2 regions of the Chitinophaga sp. Hz27 genome follow, and region 2 is predicted to be linked to the other one. Evidence: riboswitches for the same ligand, from Rfam matches in the RefSeq annotation. Region 2 holds a riboswitch; the other holds the start of a gene.

Region 1 (3,422 bases), on a different contig from region 2:
TTCGAATACATCATCGCTACCAGCAACAAATCCACCAGTATCGATTACGTTAAAAGTTTTACCGTTCCAGTCGGCCACGCCATACTGACGATCACGTGTAACACCACTCTGGTCATCTACGATAGCCTTGCGTTGTTCCAGCAAACGGTTAAACAAAGTAGACTTACCCACGTTCGGACGTCCTACAATAGCAATTGTAAATCCTGCCATAATTTCTTTATTAATTTGATTTTCGTAATCACCTGCAGCGCCTGCGGCACTTTCTTTCTCACCAAGCAGCATAAGCAGCAGAGCAGCAAAGGCTCCTGTTATGTTGTTTTTGCGGAGAAGAACCAGTACCTGAGATACGCAGGAATTTATTAACTATTAATACCCGTATTCTTTCAAAAAGAGATCATTATCGCGCCATTTGCCTCTTACTTTTACAAAGAGTTCGAGGAATACTTTACGTTCGATAAATTTCTCTATATCCTGACGGGCTCTGGTACCGATCTCACGGATAGACTTACCTTTTTCTCCAAGGATAATGGCTTTCTGTGATTCTCTGGTAACAATTATTTCAGCAGTAATTTTTGTCAGCGTTTCCTTTTCCTGGAACTGCGTAACAATTACTGTAGTATGATAAGGAATCTCTTCTTCGAAGAGCTGGAAGATTTTTTCGCGGATCATTTCTGCTACGAAAAAGCGTGTAGACTTATCCGTTAGTGTATCTTCCGGATAGAAAGCGTTTGCTTCAGGGAGGAGGTTAACAATGGCTGCCAGCAAGTCTTTCACGTTCTTCTGCTGTTTGGCAGCAATAGGTACAACTGCTTTTGCCTTGCCCCATTCGTTACATCTCTCTACCAGCTTTTCCATCTCTTCTTTAGAGAGGTTATCCATTTTGTTGAGGATAAGAATGCTGGGAACTTTTAATTTGAGCGAGTCGAACAGTTCAAGATTTTCTTCCAGGTTATCGCGGCAATCCATGATGAGGAGGGCTACGTCAGCGTCTTCCAGAGCTGATTTCACGGCGCTCATCATTTTCTCGTGGAGTTTATATTTAGGATCGATGATACCAGGTGTATCAGAAAATACGATCTGGTAGCCAGGTTCGGTGAGTACACCGGTGATACGATGTCTGGTTGTTTGTACTTTAGGTGAGATAATAGCGAGTTTTTCGCCCATGATAGCGTTTAACAACGTACTTTTTCCCGCATTGGGCTTACCAAAAATATTTACAAAACCTGCTTTGTGCATCATATCCCTATTATATAAATTGTTTCCCCCGAGTGAATTCACACATTGCCCTACAAGGAGCTGAAAGGCAAAGATAGCGCCTTCGGCGCTTATTGCATACCTCTTCTCTATAAGTAGAGACGAGTACATCCACTGCATGATGCGGTGGAGCTTGTACCAATAAAAAAAGCCTTCTCTACTGAGTAGAGAAGGCTCTCTTATTTTTTGTAGCGAGGAGCGGATTCGAACCACTGACCTTCGGGTTATGAGCCCGACGAGCTACCTCTGCTCTACCTCGCAATGAGGGTGCAAAGATAGGAATATTTCAATTCCCACCAAATATTTTTAAATAAAATCAAAAAATAATCTTGTAACAGGTTGATTTATAGTTGAAACGCCATAATTGAAATAGGTCAGGAATTGGCCACTATGGCTCAGAACGGTAGATCATCCGCCGGAATTTCCTGCTCCGGAACGGTAGCTAACTCAGGCGGCGTACTGGTAGCAATTGGCTTCTTACGTTCCTCATCGCGCTTGCTGAGCAGCTGTAAATGCTGTACTCTTAGTCGCAACGCTCCGCCGATAGCACCCGTATTATTACTGATATAACCCTCCACGCGCGGAGAGCCTTCTACGTATACCAGTGTACCCTGCTGCAGGTAAGGCGCCATATTATTACGCTCCCACAGGCTACAATCCACCCAGGTAGTACGTTCCTGTAATACGCCGGCAGCGTTCTTAAAACGCTCATTGACTGCAATTGTAAAATTCAAAACGGAAATGCCATTTACTTCACGCATCATGGCATCGCGGCCCAAATGGCCAATCAACTGTAGTTTAATCATCTCAATAACTGATTAAAGGTTAACAAAAAAAGTATTGATGATGATGCAGGGGTGACAATGAAAATACCCAAAAATCTGCAGCAGGAAAAATAATTTATTTTTTTCGTGTATACCTGCATACCTTTGTAACGGAAATCGGCATTACAGCCGCTTTCACATGGGGTGCCTTACTTTCAGGCTGAGATCACACCCAAAGAACCTGGACCAGGTAATGCTGGTTAGGAAAGTGAAAAACAGAAATATATACTTATACATGAAACAGTTACTGTTGTGGGTACTGCTGGGTACAGCAAGTATCGTACAGGCGCAATCCGTAGTAACGGGTACCGTCACCAACAAATCAAACGGCCAGCCATTAGAAGGCGTATCCGTATCTGTCAACCAACACGGATCACTCACCGATAGCAAGGGACATTTCAGCATTCAGCTGAAAAAGAAAGGTAATTATAAACTGCAAGCCAGCTACATCGGCTTCAAGCCTTTCACACTCAGCATTAACGCTGACGACAATACGAAAGTCGATTTTTCTATGGAAGAAACCGGCCTCTTTGTAAAGCAGGTAGAGATCAGTAGCCTCCGCGCAGGAAAGAACTCTCCTTTCGTTAACAGCACACTTTCAGCAGAAGAGATCAAGAAAGAGAATCTTGGTCAGGATCTACCCATACTCCTGAACCAGCTTCCAGCGGTAGTTACCAACTCCGATGCTGGTACCGGTATTGGTTATACGAATATGCGTGTACGTGGTTCTGATATCACCCGTATCAACGTGACCGTAAATGGTATTCCTATCAATGACGCGGAATCACAGGGTACTTTCTTTGTGAACATGCCCGACTTCGCCAGCTCTGTCAACAGCATAGAATTACAACGTGGCGTAGGTACTTCTACCAATGGTGCCGGTGCTTTTGGCGCCACGCTGAACCTCAGCACCAACGAATATCACGATAAAGCCTATGGTGAACTGAGCAACAGCTTCGGTTCCTTCAACTCCTGGAAACATACTGTCAAAGCAGGTTCCGGACTTATCAACGATCACTTCACCATCGATGCACGTCTGTCTAAAATATCTTCTGATGGCTATATCGATCGTGCTACCTCCGATCTGAAATCTTTCTATACCTCTGCTGCCTATATCTCCAAAAAAACTGCTATACGCTTAAATATCTTCTCTGGTAAAGAAAAAACTTACCAGGCCTGGTATGGCGTACCGGAAGCCCTGCTCAAAACGGACCGCACCTATAATCCTGCTGGTACCGAGAAACCTGGGTCTCCTTACGATAATCAAACAGATAACTATCAGCAGGATCACTACCAGTTATTCCTGAACCAGGAAATCAACAGTCATTTTAACTTCAACGTAGC
Region 2 (3,422 bases):
CACCTGTACATCATGTTTCCAGGCTATTTTAGTAAGTTCACCCAGCGTTTCCAGTTCTGCGAACTGTGCAGCATCATTGGCATCCGCAATGCTTCCCGGACGTAATCCATCACCGAGGGAGAAGGACACATCATAGGCTTTCATGATCTCACAGATTTCTTCGAAATGTGTATACAAGAAATTCTCTTTATGGTGAGCCAGGCACCATTTAGCCATGATTGATCCACCGCGGGAAACGATGCCGGTAACGCGTTTGGCGGTAAGCGGAACATATCGTAATAATACACCGGCATGGATGGTGAAGTAATCGACACCTTGTTCTGCTTGTTCAATTAATGTATCGCGGAACATTTCCCAGGTAAGATCTTCTGCTTTGCCATTTACTTTTTCCAGTGCCTGATAAATAGGAACGGTACCGATAGGAACAGGTGAATTACGGATAATCCATTCACGAGTAGCATGAATATTTTTACCAGTGCTGAGGTCCATGATGGTATCGGCGCCCCAACGGCAAGCCCACACTGCTTTTTCTACTTCTTCTTCAATACTGGAAGTGACGGCGCTATTGCCTATGTTGGCATTTATTTTTACGAGGAAGTTGCGGCCAATGATCATGGGCTCACTTTCCGGATGGTTGATGTTGGCAGGAATGATAGCGCGGCCAGCAGCTACTTCATCTCTTACAAATTCCGGTGTGATAAATTTTATTGGAGTACGTGCACCGAAGCTGTTGCCAGTGTGTTGGGAGGTGTATTCCTTCGAAGCGGCTTCCAGTTGCTGATTTTCGCGGATAGCGATGTATTCCATTTCAGGAGTGATGATGCCTTGTTTGGCATAATACAGCTGAGATACATTTTTACCTGCTGTTGCTTTCCGGGGGGTGATATTGTGGGTCATGCCTGGCAACTCGGTTCCTTGCAGACTACGCGTATATGCGCTGGAGTTTTCGGCGAGTAGTTCTGTATCTTGTCTGTTATTGATCCATTCTTCGCGTAGGCGTGGTAAGCCTTTGTTTACGTCTATGTCTATAGATGTATCGGTGTAAGGGCCGCTGGTGTCGTATATAACAACGGGTTCATTAGGGGTGCCTGGATCTTTAGGGCCTTGGTGGCGTGTATTTGTCAAGGATATTTTCCTCATGGCAACCCTTATTGGGTGGATATTTCCGGCTACATAAATTTTCTCGGACGCAGGAAATGGAGCGCGACTGATGGTCGCCTGTTGCTTTTGCATGGCAGTAAGATTTAGATAATAGGATTCCTAACTATTATTGTTAATAACAGTTTTGACTATACGAAAATTGATTTAAATCTTATCCGCCTTGTGTAGCGCGGATAATGGTGACGTTGTCGGCTGCGGCCAGTGGCTGGTGTTCCCAATCAGATTTGGGAATGACCTGGCTATTGACGGCCACGGCGATGCCTTTTTGTGTGGATAATTGAATAAACTGTAAGAGTGCAGCAATAGTAGTCCCCGGCTGCACCGCATAAAGTTTATTGTTTACAAGCACTTCCATAGATGCTGGAATTAATTGGTGAACAATAAACTTTAGGATGGTGTGGAAGATGAAGAAGGTTTCAGTTACTTATCCCTACGGCAGTATGAGCTGCATCAGGTCTGAGGGTATCATCTCAGCTTATGCTTTCGCATAAACACCCCTAAAGTGAACGTAAATGTAGTAATTATTTTCTGAAATGGTAATTTCTCGTGATTGGAATATAAAGTTGGTAATTCTGCGAAGTATTGTATTTTTATTTCATGGTAAGAGTTTATCTGAAAGGATTATTGGTGGTACTGTTATTGGCATCTTGTGGTAACAACAGGAAGAATGATGAAGCGCATGTGCCAGACAGTAGTCTGCTAACTATTGCAGACAGCAGTAATGCCGGCGTAATCGACAGCACTACCGCTGTTGCAGATACGCTGCATGTGGATGCAGCTAAGCTCATAGGAAAGTGGATACAGCCCGTAGCGGGCCTGGACAAAGAAATGCAGGGTTTTCAACTAAGAAAGAACGGTTCCGCTAAGTCCATTAATATGTATACGTTGATATACGAAAAATGGCTGCTGACGAACGACACCTTACTGTTATGGAGTCACTCCGAAGGTGTGAAGGACACTAGTATCGTTGTGGATACAGCGATCATAAAAGAGCTGTCGGATACAACATTGGTGTTGTCCCCATTAAAGGCAGCTGTGGGTTACACTGAAAAATACCACAAAACGAAATAGCTTATCAGTTATATATCTGCCATAATCCTACCAGGCAGGCCAGTACAGCCATGAAAATTCCTCCTGTGGCTAACTGCATGTCATCAATATTTTTTCTACCGATGTACAGAGATATAAAACCGATTAAAATGCCCGCGGCGCCTGTAATGATAGCATTAGCTGGTGTCTTTGTTACAAAGGCAAAAACAGCTGAAAAAACGCCAATAATGAGGGCACTGATACAAGTAGTTTTCGTTAACGTTGTTGAGTGTTGCATATGTATTCGAATTTAAAATCCAGGGTAAATAATCGTTGTTTATGAATGTTGTTGGTGATTGATGTTCACTGTTGTTGCATCGTTGTGATCCCATGGAACCTTTAACAGCGGCCCAATTTCTTTATACCTGTTCTCCTGGTATTCATCTAATCCATAGTTTATAGCGGTGGTTTCAGTTACCTTTCTGAATGTTCCGAAAATGCGGTCCCAGAGAGCGAATATGTTGGCATAATTGGAGTCTGTTTCCGGCTGATAGTGGCTGTGATGCACTTTATGCATATCTGGCGAAACAATAACCCAGCTGAGTAGGTCATCTACCTGCTTGGGTATCTTGATATTAGCATGAGAGAATTGTGAGATGAATACGGAGAGTGTCTGGTAAAGCATAACCATCCAGAAAGGAACACCGAGTACCAATACGCCTGCAAACAGCGCCGCAATACGGAAGAGATTTTCTACCGGATGATGCCTTAGGGCAGTGGTGGCGTCTATTTCAGTGTCTATGTGATGAATTTTATGGAATTGCCACATCCAGCGGTATTTATGTTGTACCCAGTGGATGAGCCAGGCGCCGATGAAATCGAGCAGTAATACCGCTAGCACTGCGTGTAGCCATACAGGTAATTTTACGAGGTATAAAGCACCGAATTGCTTTTCGCTGGTCCATATACTTGCTTTTACGATCAGGAAGGCGAAAAGGGTATTTAAAATAACGGTAGTGAATGTAAAAAACAGGTTGGTACCGGCATGCCGATATTTGTTCCCTGAGAAACGGAAGCGGGGCATGATCCCTTCCAGTATCCAAAGGAGTAGCAGTCCTCCTATCAGGAAAGACATGCGGTAAGGAGTGGAAATATGTTCAAAAAACGACACCATATTTCAGGTATATCAGGTATATAATCGCTACAAGGCAAATTCCTTTAATATCCGAAGT

Evidence for each region. Region 2 has a riboswitch for thiamine pyrophosphate ahead of thiS (sulfur carrier protein ThiS). Riboswitches for the same ligand answer to the same signal wherever they lie in the genome.
Region 1: another riboswitch for thiamine pyrophosphate. It lies ahead of ACE38W_RS03945 (TonB-dependent receptor); the one in region 2 lies ahead of thiS (sulfur carrier protein ThiS).

The regions. Positions count from the first base shown of each region.
Region 1 is NZ_JBHKFJ010000002.1:28,864-32,285, reverse strand. Features, by position in the region: gene der (ribosome biogenesis GTPase Der) at 1-210, opposite strand, end outside; gene era (GTPase Era) at 367-1,239, opposite strand; tRNA gene ACE38W_RS03955 (tRNA-Met) at 1,444-1,515, opposite strand; gene ACE38W_RS03950 (single-stranded DNA-binding protein) at 1,650-2,060, opposite strand; TPP riboswitch at 2,209-2,302, shown strand; gene ACE38W_RS03945 (TonB-dependent receptor) at 2,314-3,422, shown strand, end outside.
Region 2 is NZ_JBHKFJ010000004.1:457,598-461,019, reverse strand. Features, by position in the region: gene thiC (phosphomethylpyrimidine synthase ThiC) at 1-1,233, opposite strand, end outside; gene thiS (sulfur carrier protein ThiS) at 1,313-1,516, opposite strand; TPP riboswitch at 1,572-1,670, opposite strand; gene ACE38W_RS11390 (lipocalin family protein) at 1,759-2,232, shown strand; gene ACE38W_RS11385 (hypothetical protein) at 2,237-2,488, opposite strand; gene ACE38W_RS11380 (sterol desaturase family protein) at 2,528-3,364, opposite strand.